Regions from separate parts of the Shewanella sp. POL2 genome, predicted to be linked through region 2. Evidence: predicted binding sites of a transcription regulator. Region 2 holds the regulator's gene; each other region holds the start of a gene.

Region 1 (5,861 bases), on a different contig from region 2:
CACATCACACTGTGCTCCGTTGCGGCCACACTGCCGCCAACGAGTTCCTTATCACTGTCTGCAAGATAATATTGTTCAAGAAAATCAATCGCGGGAATGGTATCTGTGCCCGTAAAACTGAGTAGATGGGCGGCGCCGCTCATTACCGCAGCCTCTACGCCATACATGCCGCGGAAACTAAAATCGTGGCCCTGCCAATCAACAAAACCTATGTTGCCATCGGTTTCTAGCGCGTAAGTCTCAAATATTTTGCGGTATTGCAGCGCGGTAGTGGCGCTAGTACACATTCCCCACACATTGGCTGAAAGAATGGTTTCGAGATAATTAGTCAACCAAAAGAACCGCTCATCGGTATTGTACAAAACCAAGCAAGGCACTTTTAAGGGATATACTGAACCTTCCGGCAATGCCATGATTTTAATGGGTAAATAGCCTAAATCATGTAACGCCTCAATATGCTGAGTACCCACATTATTTGGTCCAAGATAGTTATTAATGCGGCGGGAGAATTGGCGAATCACTTGCTCTTTGGGCTGTTGAAAGAAATCACGGTTCCAACTGTCAATTAAGTAATGCTTGATAAAATATTGCAGACCAAAAAATACCATCTGCTCAGTATAACCACGACGGGATTTACGGGCGGTCAAGTTACTAAAAATCACTTGAGTATTATCAGGATATTGACGACGGTGGTCGACTTTGTAGCCATCAATGGCGGTAACGGGATTCAAGTACATCATATTTTCCTTAATGATTCATAAAACGCAAAACAGCGTGGCAATGACAGAACTCGCTCGAAATATGTGTGGGGACACCTAAACTATCGGTACAAAATAATCTGTCTATGCCCGCCTCACGCAGAGCCGATTCGCAGGCCTTATCTTCATAATGTGACACGATCAAAATGACGCTTTGGGCCCCTTTTTGCTTTAACTTGATGGCAAGTTCGATAAAGGTTCTGCCACCAGCACAAATATCATCGACGATTAAGCAGGTTTTACCCGATAAATCATCACAAAACACTTCAGTAGCGATAATATGACCATTGACCACATCACGATGTTTATCGGCCCTGATCACCGGCATTCCCTGTAACGCCTTAGCTAAGCCGAATACTTTCTTATTCGCCCCCGCATCAGGCGAAACTAACACTAGATCACCGGTCAATTGAGCTGCAATCGCGGCGACAAAGCTGTGGTTGTCAATAACTTGCACTCGGTCTAATAATGCCGCGGTGACATCGCTGTGCGGGTCAAAAATACTGACTGAAGCATATTGCTGCTGATTAATCAGGCTGGCATAGACTTTTACCGATAAGGCCTCGCCCACATTACAGACTCTATCTTGGCGGGCGCCCGGCATATAAGGCAGTAACAGATCGATCTGCTCTGCACCGCTGCGGCGTAATGCATCAGTTAACAATAAGAGTTGCATGATGGATTGATCGCCACGATAACCGAAAAAAACTGTGACGCGTTTCGCTGGAGGAACCCGCAGTTGAACATGATTCTCCCCCGCACCAAATTGAAATAAACGGTAATTAGCCTCATCGCTAGCGGCGGGAAGTCGATAAAAATCAGCTTGCTGATGTGGTGAGTTAACTGTGCCTTGATGCATTTGAATACCTAGAGACATATTCACCTCCTGTCTGTGCAAGATCGCTGTGATATACAGCAATCTTGTTGTCTGCAAGCAATAGTGTCTTATAGACACTAATATGTAAAGTTGATTTTTAGACTATTTTTTATCGGATAATACTAAGGAATATACCTAAATTGCATATATTGTCCTTAAGACACTAAGTGCAATTTAGCTATGATAATGGGGAAATGGATATCGAAAAGTAAAGAATGGACGTATTACGACAACATCGACGGCTACATAAACCCTGATAACTCAAGCTAACTGTATGTACCGTATAATCTGTCACTATTATTGCTATGGGCAACCACTTTAAGCGGCAAACACTTTGACTAACATTCTAGATTTCTTAAGAATCGATACGATGCCGTATCCGACTTCAAACGGTATAAATTGGCTGGACGGCCACGTTCAGTACGTTTTAAGCCCGTATCAATCAATAAATCGGCCTGCTCAACCCGTCGACGGAACGATTTACCTTGGATAGGCTTACCCAGTAATACTTCATGCACATGTTGCAGCTCTGGCAAGGTAAAAGGTTCAGCCAGCGCAAAGCCTGGCACTAAAGAATATAAGGCTTTCTGAGTTAAACGTTCCCGCGCTTGCTCAATTAATTGCAGATGATCAAACGCCAAGGGCATCTGTAACACATCCTCTAATGGCCACCACTTAACATCACTCACTGAATCAATCTGGGTTTCGCAGGCTTGATAACTCATCAACGCGGTATAACACACGGTCACCGACCAGCCTCTCACGTCGCGGTGACTATTACCGACAGTGCAAAGCTGCTCAATATAAGGTGGCACTACCGCCGTTTTTTCCTGCAATTTGCGTAACACCGCTTCCTCTAGGGATTGATCGGAATGTTCATCGATAAATCCTCCGGGTAATCCCCAAAAACCTAAAAAGGGATGATTTGAGCGTTGTACTAAGAGTACTTTAAGTTGCTGATCATGATAGGTAAATAATACGGCATCAACCGTCAGTAGCTGAGCCTTAAAAGCCTTAGGATCGTAATTGGCGAGATATTCCGCTTCAGTCATGAGTATTTTCCATCGTTTGACGTCGTAAGCTTAACTTAGAGATTACGTCGCTTCAAACATATTATGTCTTAGCGTCACTAAGTAAATCATCTGCTCTATAGGGTCGTACGACTTTTACCAAATTTACGCAAATAACGTGGCAACATGGTTTCATTTCCAAGCAAACCACCTTGATGGATATACATCACAGGGCTTGTGCCCCACTGCGGTAAATATTTTTCTAACACCATAAAACCTAAGGGATCGTAGAGTAATTCAAATTGAATACCTGAGGCGCAAATCCGCTGCCACATGGCATAAAACTCAGGATAGAGTTTACCAAAGTGGTATTTCTTCCCCACATTCAAAATCTGTGGATGCTCAGCAGCGTTAGGATTTAACTCATAAAACTGCTGCGCTAAATACTCATCGCCACCGACAACCGCGCAGGTAAGCACTCGAATGTGACTTTGCTTACGCACAAAATATTGGTTTAAAAATAATGCCGTGGTTCCCGTTCCCGCAGGTAAAAACACTTTCAGTTCAGTCAGTCCCTGTTGCATTGCCCAAGTCTCAATTTCAACGGCTAACAGACTGACACCATACTCCGCATACTGACAGCGCCCGCCTTCCGGAATAAATAAAGCGTCAGGCTCAGCAGCCAAAACTTGATGCTCAATGTAGTCATGACAAGTCCACTTAGACTCAGGTTGAAGAAAAGGATTAACTGCTATCAGGCTTGATAAATCAATAACCTGTGTGCCATTGGCGATAGCTGCGGCATAGTTCCCTGTCGGTAAAGTCAGTACGTGGCTAGCAATATGGTCCACATAAAAATCACACTGCCAGCCTTTGAGTTTGGCGAGCGCCGACAGCGAATACAGTGAATTAGCCTGCGCGGAGCCATGACCAATCACCTTAGTCACACCAGCAAAATCATGGTCTAGAAAATAGGCAAACTTACGCGCCTTATTACCACTAAAAGCAGGATGTAATAGATCATCTCTTTTAAGAAAGATCTCTCTACCTGCAAAAGAAAATGATTCGACGGGACTATTAGCTAGCATTTATTTACTCAAGGGAAGATAAGGTGTTTAGTGTAACGCGGGCTTGGCTAAATTCTTCCTAAGAATTAAGGAAATTCACGAAATATTAGCTTAACTCACAATCCGTAGAGGTATAAACTATAATATGCCATTGATTATTAATGAAAAATATTTTGGCATAATTCTCGCTTATGACATTTAAGCATCAATTAATAATTTCGAGTGTGGATGTTGTTTCTGTCGCACAGATTTTGGATTCGATAAGGAGTTTTCAATGTCATTACTACGGTTAATTTTCAATATTGCTTGGTTTGTCCTTGGTGGATTTGTGATGGGCCTAGCCTGGTGGCTTGCGGGGATTTTGTGTTTTATCAGTATTATCGGTATTCCCTTTGGTCGCGCCTGCTTTGTGATTGGTGAATTGACCTTCTGGCCCTTTGGACAAGAACAAATGAATCGCCGTCATTTAACTGGCCGTGAAGATTTAGGAACAGGTGCCTTTGGCATGGTGGGCAATATCATTTGGTTCTTACTGTTTGGGATTTGGTTGGCTATTGGTCATTTGGCCCATGCTCTTGCCTGCTTTGTGACGATTATCGGTATCCCTTTCGGGATCCAACATCTTAAGCTGGCGCTGTTAAGCCTAACGCCGATTGGGCAAACCATAGTAGCGAAAGCGTAATAACCATGATCGTCAAGGTGTAAGGCATATTACTCAGCACTACTCAGCATAGGTGGGTAGTGCTGATGCATAGTTCGGCAGCGATTGCACTAATTCTGCTATTCATTGAGTAAATCAGTGCTATCAGCAAACTGATCACCCGCATCCTGCTCCGGTGAGCAGATGATTTCAAAGAGATAATGCGCCAGTTTAGCTGACGCATCTATGGTGATGTCATAACCACAATAGGCCAACACAACTAAGTCGACCTTAAAATATTGTACCAATACCCTGCTGGTTTGGATCTTGACTAACCCATCGCGATCACCCGACAAAATACTTACTGGCACACACAAACATGCTGAGCAGTGATAATGAAATGCCGCCCACAACTGATTACTCGCGGTGTTAGACAAAATGATGAAAAACTTGCCTTCTCACAGCTTTGGTTATGTGCAAAATAGCATTACTGACTTAAGGCTTCTTGTTGAAATAACAAATCGCCCATAATGCTATCAATATCGAGCTTCGCTAAACCTTGATCAAAAATATCCCGCCAACGCCGCCCCTCTTCTGTATTACGAAACGCGACATAAAGTTGTTTATTGGCAATCAGTTGTCGATTGACCTGTAACTTATCTGCGAGCGGCTGAAGGTGGGGTTGTTTAAGTAGATAATGCAGCACATTAATATCAATCACAGCGCCGTCAATACGACCAGCCGCCACCTTTTTGATATTTTGCTCATCGGATGTTGCCGCTTCAACAGGTTGACTCCCTGAAGCAATCATTACATCCAGCGAGTCGGTATTCACATAATCCTGCACAATACCTAAAGTATAACGATTCAAATCGGCTAAATGATGCCAACTAATGGGACGGGATTTTGGCTCAACAATACCTAATGGGCCAATACCAATCGGTTTAGAAAAAATAAACTTATCGGTTTCAAAATAATATTCTGGAAAATAGCCAATGTAGTCAGAGCCCGGCATAACGGCTAATTTAATCGCGCGGCTCCAAGGGTAAAAATCCACGATAAGTTGTTGTTCCATTTGCTCAAACGCCGCCTTAGCCACCGCAACACTCGCGCCTTGGTGCTGGAGTTGATAGCCGGAATACGGCGGCCAAAGTAATGACGTTAGCTTCAGCGTGTCTGCAAATGTCGTATTTGCCACGGTTAATAGGCAACTAAACATCAGTGGGCACCAGCGGATCATAATGCCTCCATCAAAGACTCATCTATTAATCGCTAAAAAAACAAATAGCTCATCGGTTTAACTCTATTCAGTATAATCAGCCATACCTATAGGTACAGCGAATATTTGTTATCTGTTTAGCCTTGTAGAACCACGCTAAGACAGCAATGCTCGGAGTAGGCAGAACTATCGCCGCCAAAAACGACATCTTTACGACAAGGGGAAGACTGAAGGAAAACCTGATGGTCATGCGACAATGTTTTCCTTAAGCACAGATGGCCATATAAAAA
Region 2 (5,861 bases):
CATTCCCGTGATTGCTATGACTGGCAAACCTGAGTCCACGATGGCACGTTTGGCCAAAATTCATTTATGTATTGAAGTGCCTGAAGAAGCCTGTCCGCTCGGGCTTGCGCCAACCTCGAGCACCACGGCAACCTTAGTGATGGGTGATGCGATGGCCATTGCGCTGCTGCAAGCCAAAGGCTTTACTCGGGAAGACTTTGCCATGTCTCACCCAGGCGGTGCCCTAGGACGTAAGCTACTGTTAAAAGTAAGTAATGTCATGCATAGCGGCGATGACTTACCACTCGTCAAACACGATATCTGTATTACCGATGCCCTGTATGAAATCTCCAAGAAGGGCCTAGGCATGACGGCGGTGATCGATGAACAAAACAAACTCGTGGGTATTTTTACCGACGGCGACCTACGCCGCGTTATCGATGCCCAAGTCAACCTACGCACCACGCCTATCGCCGATGTGATGACGCGAAACTGTGTCACAATTACTGAAAACGTCTTGGCAGCGCAGGCGCTGCAAGTGATGGACTCAAAAAATATCAACGGCCTGATAGTGATAGATAAAGACAATCATCCTGTCGGTGCGCTCAATATGCTCGATATGGTTAAAGCGGGAGTCATTTAATGCCACAGCAAGGATTTTACGGCCCGATCAGCGATGATGTGTGGCAAAGAGCGCAAAAAATTAAACTGCTGATCTGCGATGTGGACGGGGTATTTTCTGACGGCCGCATTTATTTAAGCAACTCGGGTGAAGAGCTCAAAGCCTTCCATACCCGCGATGGTTATGGCGTGCGCTCTTTATTGACCAGTGGCTTTAATCTGGCCGTGATAACAGGCCGCCAGTCTAAAATTGTTGAAAACCGCATGACGGCCCTCGGTGTATCCCATATTTATCAAGGTGTGGATAATAAATTTGTCCCCTATGAAGAACTGCTGTCGCTCTACAATGTCACACCAGAAGAAGTTGCCTATATCGGTGATGATATTGTCGACCTGCCAGTGATGAATGTCGTCGGTCTTGCCGTCTGTGTTGCCGATGGACATCCCTATGTGCGCCAACACGCCCATTTTGTGACCCAGTTAAATGGTGGTCATGGCGCGCTCAGAGAGCTGACAGATCTGTTACTTCTGAGTCAAAACAAATTTACCTCAGCCCATGGGATGAGCATATGAGTCGTGTGACCCTCGCCATTATTGCTTTTTTTGGTACTGCACTCGTGCTGTATTGGCAGGTCCAACAAAAACGCGGTGGCGATACCGATAGCAGCCTGAACGATACAGACAGACCCGACTACATTATCGAAGATCTGCGTAGCATCGAGTTTAACGAGCAAGGACAAGTCAATAGTCGCGTCACGGCAAAGCACATGGAACACTATGAGCTTAAAAACCAAACCGACTTTATTCAGCCTGTCTATCTTGTGTATCCCGACCAAGGTAAAGCAAAATGGCAGATCAGAGCCGATCAAGGTCGACTCAACAAAGATACTGGCAAGGTTGTATTAGAAAATAATGTTATTATCGATGCCATCAGCCCTGGTGAACCGATACAAACCTTGTCCACCAGTTTTTTAGAACTCGATCTCAACACAATGATAATGACCTCTGACCGCATCATTTACGTCACAGGGAAAGATTTTAATATTCAAGGGCAAGGCCTTTATGCCGACCTTAACGCGCAGGAAGTGCAATTGACCAGTCAGGTAGTAGGAACCTATGAAGCAAAATAACATATTACTTGCCAGCCTAATGCTAATGATAAGCATGAATGCCTTCGCCAAGATCGGTGACTTACAGCAAGAAGTGAAAATTAAAGCCGTCAGTCAAACTGCGGACATTAAAAACAATCAGATCATTTTCTTCGGTCCCGTTGAAGTTGTTCAAGGCTCAATTAAAATCCATGCGGATCAACTCCGTGCATTTTCTGTCGAAGGCGAAAATAGTAAAGTCTTACTGGCTACTGGAAATCCGGCAACCTACAGCCAAATCCTGGATGATGGCCGCCCAGCATCTGCTAGCGCCAAAGAGATTCGCTATGAAATGGCCACTCGGACGTTGACCCTAACTGGTACAGCGACCCTAGACCAAGCGGGTAGTCAAGTTACAGGCAATTTAATTCGTTACGATATTATTCAGCAAAAACTGATCGCCGAAAGTAGCGGCAATGGTGATGATCGCGTAATTACCATTATTCAACCTGATAATTATCAGGAAGAACTCAAAAATACACCAACAGATAAACCTGTGAAAAAACAGGATTCTAAATGACCCAAATCACCTTAAAAGCACAGAATCTCGCCAAGAGTTATAAGAGTCGTCAGGTTGTCAAAGATGTCAGCCTGACGGTCAAAACGGGTCAAGTCGTCGGCCTACTCGGCCCTAACGGCGCGGGCAAAACCACCACCTTTTACATGGTCGTGGGCTTAGTTAAAAGCGATAAAGGCCATATCTTTATCGACGATGATGATTTAACCGCCGATCCTATGCATCTGCGTGCCCGCAAAGGTATTGGTTACCTACCACAGGAAGCGAGTATCTTTCGTAAATTAACCGTACACGACAACATCATGGCGGTACTGCAAACCCGTAAAGAGCTCAATAGTGACCAGCGCGAAGAAGCACTAGAGCAACTGCTAGAAGAGTTCCATATCACCCATATTCGTGACAGCCAAGGCATGTCCTTATCGGGCGGTGAACGTCGCCGCGTCGAAATTGCCCGCGCCTTAGCGGCCAACCCCAAGTTTATTCTGCTTGATGAGCCCTTTGCGGGCGTTGATCCGATCTCCGTTATCGATATCAAGAAAATTATCGAGCAGCTTAAGAGCCGAGGCCTTGGAGTACTTATCACTGACCACAATGTGCGCGAGACCTTAGACGTCTGTGAACATGCTTACATTGTGAGTCACGGTAATCTTATTGCCGAGGGCACACCCGCAGAGATCTTAGACAATCAGCAAGTTAGGGCTGTGTACTTAGGTGAACAATTCAGGCTATAGTTACTAAAACAAAGCTAATAAGCCTTGAATTTGAGAGCGCTAGGCTCCATCCATATGATATCAAGCGACCTAAACTCACAATAATAACCTAGGGATCAGCGGTAACATGAAAGCGTCACTCCAGCTCAAACTGGGTCAACAGTTAACCATGACGCCACAACTTCAGCAGGCCATTCGCCTGCTGCAACTGTCGTCATTGGAACTGCAACAAGAAATCCAGCAAGCCTTAGACTCTAATCCTCTTCTCGAGCTGGAAGAGGAGCAATTTGACGCGCCTAGCGAACGTAAGCAAGATATCGCCGATACCGACTTTAGCGAAACGACTGCCCAGCCACAGGAACAAGATAACTCCACCGTGGACATTGCCGAGTCGCTGACCAAAGAATCTCTGCCCGAAGAGTTACCCATGGATACCACTTGGGATGAAGTCTTTACCGCATCGCCAAACTCAGGTTCTGGCGCCAGCCGTGAAGATGACATGCCCTTCCAAGGGGAAACTAGCGAGGGGTTGTACGAACATTTAGAATGGCAAAAAAACCTCACACCCTTCTCTGAAACCGATTTAGCCATTGCCACCGCGATTATTGATGCCATTGACGATCAAGGTTATCTCACTCAAAGCACTGAAGATATCCTCGAAGCCATGGGCAATCCCGAGATTGAACTCGACGAAGTTGAAGCCGTGCTCAAGCGTATTCAACATTTCGACCCCGTTGGTGTCGCGGCAAGGGATTTAAGCGAATGTTTACTGATCCAGCTATCTCATTTTTCGCCTGATACCCCTCACATCGAAAACGCCCGCATGCTGATCAAAGATCATTTAGATCTGATCGCCGCTCGCGACTTTAGGCTGTTAATGCGTAAGACCAAACTGAAAGAAGACGAGTTAAGGGACAGTATTGCGCTGATCCAAACCTTAAATCCTCGCCCCGGTTTACTCATCACCCCTGTCGATGAAGAATATGTGATCCCCGATGTATCGGTGTCGAAGAAAAACGGCCGTTGGGTGGTCGAATTAAACCCTGACTGCATGCCAAAAATCAACGTAAATCAGCAATATGCAGCAATGGCCCGAAGTTCAAAAAATCAAGCTGATAGCCAATTTATTCGTGGCCATCTGCAAGAGGCTAAATGGTTTATCAAAAGCCTTGAAAGCCGCAACGAAACACTGCTCAAGGTGGCAAACTGCATAGTGCAATACCAACAGGGTTTCTTCGAATATGGCGAAGAAGCCATGAAACCTATGGTCCTTAACGATATCGCCGAAGCGGTAGAAATGCATGAGTCCACCATTTCACGGGTGACGACTCAAAAATACATGCATACCCCAAAAGGACTTTTTGAACTAAAATATTTCTTCTCAAGCCACGTCGGGACGGATGATGGCGGTGAGTGCTCATCCACAGCAATCAGAGCTTTCATTAAGAAACTGGTTGCAGCGGAAAACCAGAAAAAACCATTAAGCGACAGCAAGATGGCTCAACTTCTGGCAGAACAGGGAATTAACGTTGCGCGCAGAACCATTGCGAAGTACCGAGAAGCGATGCTTATTCCCCCTTCCAATCAGCGTAAAAGCTTATAGCCTATTGTGAGTATCGGAGGACGTTTCTATGCAAATAAACCTAAGTGGACACCATATCGAGATTACTGAATCGTTACGGGCATATGTTGAGGAAAAGTTTTCAAAACTTGAACGTCATTTCGAACAGATCAATAATGTGCACGTTGTGCTCAATGTTGAGAAAATGCAACAGATTGCCGAAGCGAGAATCAACCTCACCGGTGGTGAAGTCTTCGCGACTTCAGAGCATGCAGATATGTATGCTGCCATAGACGTCCTGATTGATAAACTTGATCGTCAGGTTATTAAACACAAAGAGAAGTTAACAAAACACTAGCAATGGAACTTCGTACCATACTGCGGCCGGAGTGCACAACCTGCGCCACTCCGGGCAGTAAGAAAAAGGTACTGGAACTCATCAGCGACTTAGCCGCTGCCCAGTACCCCACCCTCTCATCTCAAGAGATCTTCGAAAGCCTCGTGGCGCGCGAAAAGATGGGTAGCACAGGTATAGGTAACGGTATCGCCATTCCACATGGTCGATTAACCGATATAACACAACCCATAGCGATATTGATAAAATGTGAGGAGCCGATAGCCTTTGATGCTATCGATAAACAACCCGTCGATATTTTATTTGCACTACTCGTGCCTGCCGACCAATGTCAGCAGCACCTAAGTACCTTGTCATGCATGGCTGAAAAGCTCAGTGACAAGCAAATATTAAAACAATTGCGCAAGACGCATGATGAAACGGAACTCTATCAGGTAATCATTGGATGAAACTGGTCATAGTGTCAGGGCGTTCAGGCTCAGGCAAATCGGTCGCACTTAGAGTGCTTGAAGATCTCGGCTACTATTGTGTCGATAATTTGCCTTTGCCGTTGATTGGTAGTTTGCTTGAACAGCTCAAAGGCAGTAACGATCTCGTTGCTATCAGTGTTGACGTGCGCAATTTACCAGAGCAAGACAAAGTCCTGGTTAAACAGCTTGCCAGCCTGCCTACGGGCACTGAACTCACCAGCTTCTTCTTAAACTCCAGCGATAAAGTGTTGCTCAAACGCTACAGTGAAACGCGGCGCTTACATCCCTTATCGAAGAGCCGAGTGTCACTGCAAGAAGCCATCAAGCTTGAAGGCAAATTGCTCGAGCCGCTGTCACAGCAGATGGATCACTATATAGATACCTCGAATCTGAATATCTATGAACTCAGCGACCAAGTGCGGCAAATACTCCTTGGCAGTGTCGATAAGGAACTGGTGATCAACTTCGAGTCCTTCGGTTTTAAGCATGGTATGCCGACC
Region 3 (5,861 bases), on a different contig from region 2:
GACCAACCCAAGCAAATCCATATCCCACAAGCGGGATCAGCATCAACAACCACCATGCGGCAGTGATAAATGCAGCCCCTAATAATAACAATACCAGAATACTTCCAATAAAATGTAGCCGCCGACAACGACTGTCTTGATGCTGGGAGAGATAGAAAGGATAAAACTCAGCGAAAGAGCGATAACGTTCATTCATCTTGTTGGCCTGTATAAAAAAGTAATTGCCCAGCCACACTACCAATAGTCAATTCACCCAAGAAAACAAAATCATGTTGTTTAAATAAATGCATATGAGCTTCCTGCGAGGTGAATACCCCAATACCTTCAAGATTTGGCTGCTCATCGCACCAACTCACTACCGCTTGAACAAGTTGATGGCCCAGCCCTTTACCTTGCTCGTTTGGCGCTAAAGCAATAAATTGCAAAATCCCACAACGCTGGCTGGGTAACAGTTCCAAAATAATCGATTCCTTTTTCATCATAGCTTGGGTCGATTGCCAACCCGTACCCAGCAACATTTTGAGCCGCCAGTGCCAATAGCGACCTTCTCCGAGTGGCACTTCTTGGGTGACAACGCAAGCAACCCCCACTAAATGAGCACCATCGAAGAGTCCGATTAAGGCCTGCTTTTGTTGCCATAGAGTATTGAGTTCTTCGCGAATTGCGGCGCGTAATTTTTGTTCGTAGGCAAATTTATCTGCGGTGGATAACGCATTAATAAAAAAGGGATCATCGTGATACGCATTGTAGATAATTGAAGCGGCCAAGCGTAAATCTTCTGCGGTGAGATAAACGGCACGATACTCATCCAAGGTTTTATTGTCCATTGTTAGAATTCCTTGATTTAGATCACACTCTTATGAGTCTTTATCAATGTATCAAGGAAACCCAAAAGTGCAAATTTTAATCATCGATTGCATTTCCTAAAGAGATGCATAACCTAGATAAAAAGCTAACCAAGGGAGAGATCGAATGGATACTACACCTATTGATTTAAGCCATCTATTTGAACAACTGGGATTAGAGAGTCAACCCAATGCTATTGCGCAATTTATTGCGACTCATAAGCTGGCAGCGCAAATACACTTAACTGAAGCGCCTTTTTGGACACAAGCGCAAAAGAGTTTTCTCACCGAAGCATTAGAGGCTGATGCACAATGGACCGAACTGATTGAGCAGCTTGATGCTCAGTTAAGAAAGCCCTAATTTTTAGGGCTTTCAAGTGTATTTTGGGGAAGTTGGGGTTAAATCTTTTGATACGCAGTGTCGCCCCAACCTACTAAAACATGGTTACTCAAGACTACAGGCGTACATTCATCCTTAGTGGTTTTACCATCGCTATGGGAGTGCTGAGTGCGATAAAAGAGGACCAACACTTCTTTATCTGCTTGTCCTGCGCTTTGTTGTAAATAGGACTCGCTAAAGTCTGCTGCTCCCATTAGCGTCATCACTTGGTCTTTGCTCATGCCAAGGCTGAGCTTAGTCAGATTAGTGCGGTTTTTATCCTGGGTTTTTTCCCAAGATTCGTTGCTATCCCACTTAGATTCACTGTCACCGACATTGACCACACAACCGCTAAGACCTAAGCTTGCTAACCCTAAAAACGTGACCGCGATGAGTTTGCGATTAATATTTGCGTTCATATTATGACTTCCTGTGTACTTGTTATAAAAATTGTTAAAAAGCAAAATCAATGCCAAAAAGCAATGCATTGATTTATAAGAACTAAAATAACCACATCACAGTAAGTTAGTGAAAAACACGATATACATTAAGGAATTTCACTTATTATGAGTCCCATTGACCAAGTGTTAGCTGCAGCGTGCGCACTCGAAGCCAGCGGTAAAACCCCAAGCCTTGCCCTGATAAAAAGCCGTGTCGGTAACAAAATCCCCATGCCGCTGTTAATCCAAGGATTACAGCAGTTTAAATCGATACCCAAAGCCGAGCGGGAGCGTTTAGCGGCCCAATCACAGCCCGTGGTTGAAGAGACACATACCGCCGATGCTTCGCCACTCACAGTCGCCACATTGGCGCAACAGTTAGCCCAGTTGCAACAAGGCATTGAACAGGCCCTCGCGTTAAAAAACAACGAGATCATGCAACTCAGAAATGAACTTATCGAGCTGAAACAACATGTCAGTCAACTCGAATCCCAAGGAAAATCCGCTTAATGTTTGTCACCGAATTGCGCTTTGAATGCTTTGCCGATACCACCATCAGTGCGGCAGAACGTGCCATCAATCAATTACTCGAAGCCTATCGCGCTAATGGTCAAATCCTCGGCCGCGAATTTGCCGTAGCCTTTAATGAGGGCGAATTTCGAGTACGCCTACTCACGCCGGAAAAAAACAGTTTGGCCCATCGTTACCATAGCCCTTGGGTGAAGAAAGCGCTGGCGGAATTAACCGAGGCTAAACTACTGGCGCCACGTGAAAAGTTTATCGGTCAGGATATTAATTCTGAGGTCAGTAACACTGAGCCGCCCAGCTGGCAGCTGCTCTACACTAGCTATGTGCATATGTGTTCCCCCCTGCGTAGTGGTGATAACTTATTACCTATTCCGCTGTATCAAATCCCTGCGACCTTTAATGGCGATCATAAGCGAGTTATCCGCTGGCAAACCGAGTGGCAAGCCTGTGATGAGTTACAAATGGCGGCCGCCACTAAGGCAGAATTTGCAGCGCTAGAAGAATTATCTAGCCCAAACAGTGATTTATTTAGACGAGGTTGGGACTTACGCGGCCGAATCGAATACCTTACTAAAATTCCCACTTACTATTATTTGTATCGCGTCGGAGGGCAGGATCTGCAATCTGAGCTGGCACGCCCCTGCCCGCGTTGTGGCAACCACGACTGGAAGCTCGATGAGCCATTATTGGATATGTTTCACTTTCGCTGCGAACCTTGCCGCATAGTGTCTAACTTGTCTTGGGATCATCAATAGCCTTGCCTTATTGAAGCGTAAACTCGACAGGCTAGATATGCATGTCGAGTTTACTATGTTTAGGCCTTGCTGCATTTCAACGCGCTTAACGCTTACCAATCAGATTGTGCCACATACGTTTAAAGCTGGCAAAAATCCCAGGATGCTCGAGCGCTGGCATAGGCAATTCTTCATGTTTCACGGGCGGCGCGATACGTGGCGATAACGCCTCAATAAACGCCGCTAAACTCGGCGCCAATTGGGTAGAGGGAAGCTCGCCGGGGATTTCCACCCATACACTACCATCGGCATTATCCACCGTTAGCATCTTATCGCCCTCATCAAGCAAACCAATAAACCAGGTGGGCGGTTGCTTAAGTTTTTGCTTCATCATTAAGTGACCGATAATATTTTGCTGCAGCGCGTCAAAATCCGCCTCGTTCCATACCTGTAGTAATTCTCCTGTGCCCCATGGTGAATCAAATAGCACGGGCGCCGCAAAATACTCACCATAGAAGTAATTGATATCAGGCCATAATTTAAGTTCAAGTGCATGCTCAACATTCGCAAAGCTGCCTACTTGTTCACGTTTAACAGGTAACCAGCTCACCGCCTCATCGGATGATTCATCAAACTCTCCTTGAATGCACAAAGATGGCTCACCTCGCGGGTAATATCGCGGTAATTCGCCTAAAGTTGATAGGTAAGACTGATGATAGTTTTGCAAAAATTTATCGAGAGCAGGCAGACAAGACACTTAAGCACAATCCAATTTCGGGTATAATGTGCGCCTATTTTGACATGGAAACAGTATTGATGACACAGAATCACGATCCCTATAGTGATGCAAAAGAACTTGCGAGCTTAACTTTAGGTAAAGCTACTGATTACCAAGCCGAGTATGATGCATCGCTGCTGCAAGGGGTTCCTCGCTCACTTAACCGTAATGCTATCAACCTGACTGCGGAGAGTTTACCTTTCCACGGAGCCGATATCTGGACGGCCTATGAGCTGTCTTGGCTAAATGCCAAGGGTAAACCTATGGTGGCTATCGCCGACATTCAGCTAAGTCATGCAAGCCAAAATCTGATCGAGTCAAAATCCTTCAAACTGTATTTAAACAGTTTTAATCAAACCAAATTCGACAATCTCGATGCGGTGCAAAAAACCTTAGTTAAAGATCTAAGTGAATGTGCCCAAGGCGATGTTAACGTTAAGATTATTGAGCCTAAAAGTTTTGGTATTCAACGTGTCGTCGAACTGCCAGGCACTTGCATTGACGATCTGGATATTGAAGTCAGTGATTATGATTTTAATCCTGATTATCTTGAAAACAGCACAGATGAAAAACAGATTGTCGCTGAGACACTCAATTCTAATCTATTGAAATCAAACTGCTTAATTACCTCTCAACCCGATTGGGGCAGTGTGATGATCCGTTATCAAGGGCCAAAAATCGATCGCGAAAAATTACTGCGCTATTTGATTTCGTTCCGCCAACATAATGAGTTTCACGAACAATGTGTCGAGCGAATTTTTGTCGACCTAAAACATTACTGTCACTGTGCTAAGTTAACTGTATACGCCCGCTACACCCGTCGTGGCGGCTTAGACATTAACCCCTACCGCAGTGACTTTGAGCATCCGGGTGAAAGCCACAGGTTAGCTAGACAGTAATAGATACCTTCTTAAAACAATAAGATAAACACGCAAAAAGCGCTGATTCACTCGCTACGAGCCTGAACCAGCGCTTTTTCATTTGTTGTCATGGTACTGGCACTGAGTAATAAGCTTCGTAACCATTGATGACTCGGGTTTTGGGTATATTTACTGCTCCACACCATATATAAATCAATTGGTCTTGTTTTTAGTGGCATAGGTAGTATTTGTAGGCCAAACATTTCAGCGTATTGACTGGCATAACGTAAAGGGGCGATACCTATCGCCTCACTTTTACCTACGGTTGCAAACATACTTAATAGAGAGGACTGTTCACTGTACATCCTGCGCCTTGGTAACACGCCTTCAGTAAACAAATCCCCCGCCGTCAAATTAAAACGCCGCAAATTTAAAAATACGTGTTTCTCCTCAAAATACTGTTGATGAGTAATGGCTCCATGAATACGAGGATGCTGCTTACTGGCAATACAGACTAAACGTTCAGTAAAGAGTAATTTGCTTGAGAGCAAAGTTTGCTGCGCGGGTTTAATATCGATCGCCACCGCAACCCGCTCAAGCAAGATATCGCGATATAACTCAGCCTCCTGTGGCGGCGACTCACGAAAAATCACTTCGATATCCGCATCCAACAATAAAGCTTGCACACCTGCTTGCAGCGTTTCAATAACCGACTCATTGGCATATACATAAAAGCGCCGCTGGCTTGAGCGGGGATCAAAATGCTCAAACCCAAGTAATACGGTTTCGATATCAGCCATGGGTTGCTCAAACTTACGATACATCTCTCGCGCTACTGCGGTTGGTTCAATTCCACGCCCAACCCGAGTAAACAGCGACTCTCCTACCCATGATCTCAATCGGCCAATGGCATTACTCACGGAAGACTGGGTTAAATCTAACTCCTGCGCCGCTTGGGTAAACGAACGTGTACGATAAACCACCATAAACACACGTAATAAGTTTAAATCTAACGGCTTTTGTGTCGGCATAGGGGAAACACTCATTCACAAGATAAATATTACAACCCAAGCTAACTCGAGTTATCTAAATATACAAGCTGGCTATACTCAAACCATCAACGACACAATCCCACTTATCGGTAGGTAAAATGATGCAAAAATCTTTGATGACAATCAGTATTCTCGCCAGCTTCTCCTTAAGCGCAGTCGCCGCTGAACACGAGCATGAACACATCAGCCTGCACTATCAAGGCAAGCCTGCTACCAAACAAACCATAGAGGTGAACAAGGCCACA
Region 4 (5,861 bases), on a different contig from region 2:
CCGATTACGATGATCGGTGGATTGTTAATTTTATGGTTAACCTTAACTCCTGTTATGGCTCATTTCGATGAAGTATGGTCATCGGCACAGCTTTTGCTGTGTGATATTTTAGGGCTTCAGTGTCAAGCCGATGGCATACTTTAACCGGATAGGAACGCGTAATGGCTGAAGAAAGTAGCGGCGAACGCAGCGAGGAACCCACCGGGAGGCGCCTCGAACAGGCGCGGGAAAAAGGTCAGGTTGCCCGTTCCAAAGAATTAGGTACGGCCACAGTTCTGCTTTCGGCTGCAACAGGACTGTATATGCTCGGTCCTGGTATTGCAAAAGCACTTTCCAATGTGTTTGAACGTGTGTTTACCATGGATAGAGCTGCAATTTTTGATACTAATCAAATGTTTAATGTCTGGGGCGTTGTCGGCGGCGAAATAGGTTGGCCGTTGCTTAAGATTATGCTGCTGATTGTGGTGGTGGCATTTATCGGAAACGTGTCCCTTGGTGGAATGAATTTTTCTACCCAAGCCATGATGCCTAAAGCCAGCAAAATGAGCCCGATTGCGGGTTTTAAACGGATGTTTGGTGTGCAAGCCTTGGTTGAATTAACAAAGGGCATTGCTAAGTTTTCTGTTGTTGCGTTGGCGGCATATTTTCTTCTAAATCATTACTTTAATGATATTTTACTCCTTTCTGCCGATCATCTTCCTGGGAATGTCTACCACGCCTTAGATTTACTGGTATGGATGTTTATCCTACTTTGCTCTTCCGTATTATTCATTGTGGTAATCGATGTGCCATTTCAGATCTGGAACCATAATAAACAGCTGAAAATGACTAAGCAGGAGGTCAAAGACGAGTATAAAGATACCGAGGGTAAACCTGAGGTCAAAGGGCGAGTCCGCCAAATGCAGCGTGAATTAGCGCAGCGACGCATGATGGCCGAAGTTCCCAATGCGGATGTGATTGTGGTGAACCCTGAGCACTATGCAGTGGCGATAAAATATGATGTTAAGCGCTCTGCAGCACCGTTTGTGATTGCTAAGGGCGTCGATGAGGTTGCCTTTAAAATTCGTGAGGTAGCAAGGGCGCATAATATAGCCATCGTTACTGCACCACCACTTGCGCGGGCGATTTACCATACCACTAAACTTGATCAACAAGTCCCTGAAGGTCTATTTACCGCGGTAGCACAGGTACTCGCTTATGTATTCCAGTTAAGGCAGTATCAAAAAGGGCGTGGCCGCAAACCTATCCCTATCCCCGTTAATCAACCTATTCCTGAAGATCTGAAGTACTAGTAACGATAGATGTTTCAGTATTATTTTTGCAGTTAAATGCAGCCATCAGGAATCGTCTTGTAAGCCCTTACTCTTACTTTCTGTCATAAAAGCTGCTCGTCATTTGAGTAGAACAACCACACATCTTTCTTCGTTTCGGCCAGAATGAACAAAATGTAATCTTGAAATCTCAGCAAGTCCTAGTAACGAGTAAATAGTGCTCTAACGTAAAGTTAGCTAGCTACATATTAGCTTCACTACCTGATTGTTAGTTGTTGGCGTGCTTTTTGCTTTTAGGCTGTTATACGTCAAAGTTTAGGTATCTGTGAATGGATGTTAAAGCCTCCCTAGGCCAAATAAAACAGTTGAAGCTAAGCTCTTTTAAGGGCATTGGTACGCCAGCGCTAGTGCTTGCAGCATTAGCGATGATTGTACTGCCAATTCCCCCGTTTCTACTCGACATCTTATTTTCCTTTAACATTGCTTTAGCCTTGATTGTGCTTTTGGTCGCGATTTATACCGATAGACCTTTAGACTTTGCTGCCTTTCCAACCGTTTTATTAGTTGCGACACTGCTTCGACTTGCACTTAACGTGGCATCGACCCGTGTGGTATTACTCGAAGGTCACAACGGTGGTGATGCGGCGGGTAAGGTCATTGAAGCCTTTGGCTCCGTAGTGATTGGTGGTAACTATGCCGTTGGTCTAGTTGTATTTATCATTCTGATTATTATCAACTTTGCTGTTGTTACCAAAGGTGCTGGCCGGATTGCTGAGGTGAGTGCTCGCTTTACCTTGGATGCGATGCCCGGTAAGCAAATGGCAATTGATGCTGACTTAAATGCGGGCATCATTAATCAAGATCAAGCCAGAACTAGGCGGGCTGAAGTCACCCGCGAAGCTGACTTTTATGGCGCAATGGACGGTGCGTCTAAGTTCGTTAAGGGCGATGCTATCGCGGGTATCATGATTTTAGTGATCAACATTCTCGGTGGTTTTATTATCGGGATTGTGCAGCATGGTTTGACATTCTCTCAAGCGGTTGAAATTTATACCCTCTTAACAATAGGTGACGGGTTAGTCGCCCAAATCCCAGGCTTATTACTGTCAATTGCTGCGGCATTGATGGTAACTCGCCAAAATGAATCTGGCGATATGGGTCAGATGTTGATGAGTCAGATGTTTGACAGTCATAAATCGCTAGGGATTGCTGCTGGCGTATTGTTCGTTATGGGGATTGTGCCTGGAATGCCGCACATGGCGTTTTTAAGTTTCGCCGTTTTAACGGGATGTGCGGCTTATTTTATATTTAAACGTAATGAGGCTAAACGTGCCAAAGCCCTCGAACAAGTCAAAACGGGCCCAACGGAAAGAGCCGAAAGAGAGCCTAAGGAACTTAGCTGGGACGATGTGCATCATGTTGACACTATCGGTCTTGAAGTGGGTTACCGTTTAATCCCCTTAGTCGATAAAGGTCAAGGTGGAGAATTACTCAGCCGGATCAAAGGTGTACGTAAAAAGCTTTCGCAAGAATTGGGATTCTTGGTTCCTGCGGTTCACATACGTGACAATTTAGACCTTTCGCCTAATGCCTATCGTATTTCTCTTATGGGCGTTGTTGTAGGGGAGGCGGATATTCGCCATGACTGCGAGCTCGCCATTAATCCGGGACAAGTGTACGGTAAGTTAGATGGCATTGAGACCCGTGATCCTGCCTTTGGTCTCGAAGCCGTGTGGATTGCCCCTGAGCTGCGTGAACATGCCCAAACCTTAGGGTATACGGTAGTGGATGCCGCGACGGTAGTGGCAACTCATATCAGCCAAATATTGACGAATAATGCAGCAAAACTTTTAGGTTACGAAGAAGTGCAACAACTGATGGATATGCTTGCTAAACACTCGCCTAAGTTGGTGGATGGCTTTATTCCTGATGTGATGCCGCTCGGAAATGTCGTAAAAGTGATGCAAAACCTATTAAATGAAGGAGTTTCTGTCAGAGACTTGCGTACCATAGTGCAAACTTTGTTAGAATACGGCACTAAGAGTAACGATACTGAAGTGTTAACTGCGGCGGTGCGTATTGCATTGAAGCGCATGATCGTTCAAGAGATCTCTGGCCCTGAACTCGAAATCCCCGTCATAACTTTGGCGCCAGAGTTGGAACAGATGTTGCATCAATCAATGCAAGCAACGGGTGGAGATGGTCCCAATATCGAGCCAGGTCTTGCGGAGCGTATGCAACAATCCTTAGCGGATGCCGCTCAAAAGCAAGAAATGGTCGGACAGCCTGCCATTTTGCTAACGTCTGGTATGTTACGTGCGACCCTGTCTCGCTTTGTTAAATATACTATTCCTAATCTCAGAGTGATTTCTTACCAAGAAATCCCCGATGAAAAGCAAATACGCATCGTATCTGCCGTCGGCCAGTAGAGGACGCATAAGTGAAGATTAAACGTTTTTTTGCCAAAGACATGCGTGCTGCACTGGCCCAAGTGAAGGACACGCTCGGCTCCGATGCGGTGATTATGTCCAATAAAAAGGTGAACGGCGGTATTGAGATTGTCGCTGCCGTTGACTACGACGAGCCAAAAGCGAAAGCGCCTGCTGCGACTCCGACCTTTATGGATGTGAGTGATGACTTAGTTTCGCTCGGTGCCAAAGCGCCTATCCGCGCTGAAACTAAGCTAAAACCCTCGGCGCCAGCGGACTCACTCCAAGCCTTGCTTGAGAAGCAACAAAATCGTTTAAACCAACAACTCACGCATCAACAACAAGATGCAGAGCTTCCTGCATGGGCTAAAGGATTACAAGCTACCGCAGCTGCGCCTAAAGCTGAGCGCCGTGATATGGGCAATCCCTTCGATAAAAAGTCACAAAGTTCGCAAAAGCAAAATGCCGATCTTGAAGCCATGCGCGACGAGTTATCATCCTTACGTAATTTGTTGACCCATCAGGTTTCAGCATTGATGACTGAGCATAAAAAGCGTATCGACCCTGTCGGTGCCATGCTGGAGTCAAAGTTGTTGGAGGCCGAGTTTTCACCAGCGGTGGCAAACAAATTAGCTGCGCTGAGCCAACACTATACTCCTGCAGAATTAGTTCGTGCACTGCCGCAAAGTCTTGCGAATATGCTTGATAATCAAGGTGATGATATTGTTAAGCAAGGCGGTGTTGTGGCATTAGTTGGTCCCACTGGAGTGGGGAAAACCACTTCCTTGGCTAAACTGGCCGCACGCTTTGCTGCTCACCATGGTGCTGACCAAGTGGCATTGATTACCACAGATCATTATCGTATTGGCGCCTATGAGCAATTGGCCACCTATGGCAAAATCATGGGCTGCCCAGTCAAACAAGCCCATGACCTTGCTGAACTAGAGCAAATTCTGTATCAGTTTAGAAATCGCAAGCTAGTATTGATAGATACCGCGGGTATGGGCCAACGAGATATGCGGCTTTACCAGCAACTTGATAATTTAACTGCAAATAGCAGAATACCTATCCGCAGTTATCTGGTACTGTCTGCCACAGGACAGCGCCGCGTGCTGCAAGATGCTGTAAATCACTTTAAACGCATTCCCTTATCTGGTGTTGTACTCACCAAACTTGATGAATCTGTGTCTTTAGCGGGCGCATTAAGTGTGTTGATCCAAAGTGGATTGCCATTAAGTTATGTTACGGATGGGCAGCGAGTGCCCGAAGATATGAAAGTTGCTGATACTTTGATGCTCGCTGAGCAAGCATTAGCGGCCTTAGAAAACACAGAACAACAATCGTTACCAGACACAGCGTGGTCAGATAATATGACCTGTGCATTTGAGTAGAGTTATGACCCTGGATCAAGCAAGTGGTTTACGTATGATGAATCAACCCTATAACGAAAAAGTGAAAGTAATCGCGGTTACGGGTGGTAAAGGTGGTGTGGGTAAAACCAGCGTATCCATCAATACTGCCGTAGCATTAGCCGAGAAGGGCAAGCGTGTCTTAGTGCTTGATGCTGACCTTGGCTTAGCAAACGTCGATGTCATGTTAGGGATCCGTGCTGAACGTAACCTTTCCCATGTATTGTCTGGCGATGCTGAGTTAGATGACATTATTGTCCGGGGGCCTAAAGGTATTGGGATTGTGCCAGCCACATCGGGTACTCAGGGCATGGTTGAGCTAAGTCCTGCGCAACATGCGGGCTTTATTCGTGCTTTCAGTGAGATGCGCACCCAGTTTGATATCCTCATCGTGGATACTGCCGCGGGGATTTCTGACATGGTACTCAGTTTCTCCCGTGCGTCACAGGATGTGTTGGTTGTTGTTTGTGACGAACCAACGTCTATTACTGACGCCTATGCGTTAATCAAAATCCTCAGCCGTGAACACGGCGTCTTCCGCTTTAAAATTGTTGCAAATATGGTGCGTAGTTTACGCGAAGGTATGGAATTGTTTGCTAAACTCAGTAAAGTGACCGACAGATTCTTGGACGTGGCACTTGAATTAGTTGCGACCATTCCATTTGATGAAAATTTGCGTAAATCGGTTCGCAAGCAAAAGTTAGTGGTTGAAGCTTATCCTAAGTCTCCCGCTGCGATTGCTTACCAAGGTC

Evidence for each region. The regulator sigma-54, encoded in region 2, starts transcription at its own class of promoters, with help from an activator protein. The targets are predictions, from matches to a motif close to GTTGGCACGNNNNTNGNNT.
Region 1: the regulator sigma-54 is predicted to act here: its motif matches at 3,885-3,903, upstream of SHEWPOL2_RS01520 (YccF domain-containing protein).
Region 3: the regulator sigma-54 is predicted to act here: its motif matches at 1,683-1,701, upstream of SHEWPOL2_RS17075 (DUF3192 domain-containing protein).
Region 4: the regulator sigma-54 is predicted to act here: its motif matches at 1,546-1,564, upstream of flhA (flagellar biosynthesis protein FlhA).

The regions. Positions count from the first base shown of each region.
Region 1 covers NZ_AKZL01000003.1:79,166-85,026, forward strand. Annotated here, with positions in the region: gene SHEWPOL2_RS01500 (nicotinate phosphoribosyltransferase) at 1-737, opposite strand, end outside; gene prs (ribose-phosphate diphosphokinase) at 748-1,635, opposite strand; gene SHEWPOL2_RS01510 (NUDIX domain-containing protein) at 1,974-2,687, opposite strand; gene SHEWPOL2_RS01515 (pyridoxal-phosphate dependent enzyme) at 2,783-3,733, opposite strand; gene SHEWPOL2_RS01520 (YccF domain-containing protein) at 3,987-4,394, shown strand; gene SHEWPOL2_RS01525 (hypothetical protein) at 4,493-4,723, opposite strand; gene SHEWPOL2_RS01530 (transporter substrate-binding domain-containing protein) at 4,840-5,592, opposite strand.
Region 2 covers NZ_AKZL01000133.1:471-6,331, forward strand. Annotated here, with positions in the region: gene SHEWPOL2_RS20845 (KpsF/GutQ family sugar-phosphate isomerase) at 1-622, shown strand, start outside; gene kdsC (3-deoxy-manno-octulosonate-8-phosphatase KdsC) at 622-1,173, shown strand; gene lptC (LPS export ABC transporter periplasmic protein LptC) at 1,170-1,730, shown strand; gene lptA (lipopolysaccharide transport periplasmic protein LptA) at 1,717-2,268, shown strand; gene lptB (LPS export ABC transporter ATP-binding protein) at 2,265-2,996, shown strand; gene SHEWPOL2_RS20870 (RNA polymerase factor sigma-54) at 3,103-4,578, shown strand; gene hpf (ribosome hibernation promoting factor) at 4,607-4,894, shown strand; gene ptsN (PTS IIA-like nitrogen regulatory protein PtsN) at 4,897-5,340, shown strand; gene rapZ (RNase adapter RapZ) at 5,337-5,861, shown strand, end outside.
Region 3 covers NZ_AKZL01000075.1:3,471-9,331, reverse strand. Annotated here, with positions in the region: gene SHEWPOL2_RS17090 (DUF962 domain-containing protein) at 1-196, opposite strand, end outside; gene SHEWPOL2_RS17085 (GNAT family N-acetyltransferase) at 189-827, opposite strand; gene SHEWPOL2_RS17080 (DUF2789 domain-containing protein) at 973-1,206, shown strand; gene SHEWPOL2_RS17075 (DUF3192 domain-containing protein) at 1,245-1,643, opposite strand; gene SHEWPOL2_RS17070 (hypothetical protein) at 1,791-2,174, shown strand; gene SHEWPOL2_RS17065 (Zn-ribbon-containing protein) at 2,174-2,947, shown strand; gene syd (SecY-interacting protein) at 3,033-3,683, opposite strand; gene queF (NADPH-dependent 7-cyano-7-deazaguanine reductase QueF) at 3,743-4,603, shown strand; gene SHEWPOL2_RS17050 (LysR family transcriptional regulator) at 4,651-5,595, opposite strand; gene SHEWPOL2_RS17045 (alkyl sulfatase dimerization domain-containing protein) at 5,718-5,861, shown strand, end outside.
Region 4 covers NZ_AKZL01000001.1:31,469-37,329, reverse strand. Annotated here, with positions in the region: gene fliR (flagellar biosynthetic protein FliR) at 1-144, shown strand, start outside; gene flhB (flagellar biosynthesis protein FlhB) at 162-1,292, shown strand; gene flhA (flagellar biosynthesis protein FlhA) at 1,601-3,700, shown strand; gene flhF (flagellar biosynthesis protein FlhF) at 3,712-5,091, shown strand; gene SHEWPOL2_RS00150 (MinD/ParA family protein) at 5,096-5,861, shown strand, end outside.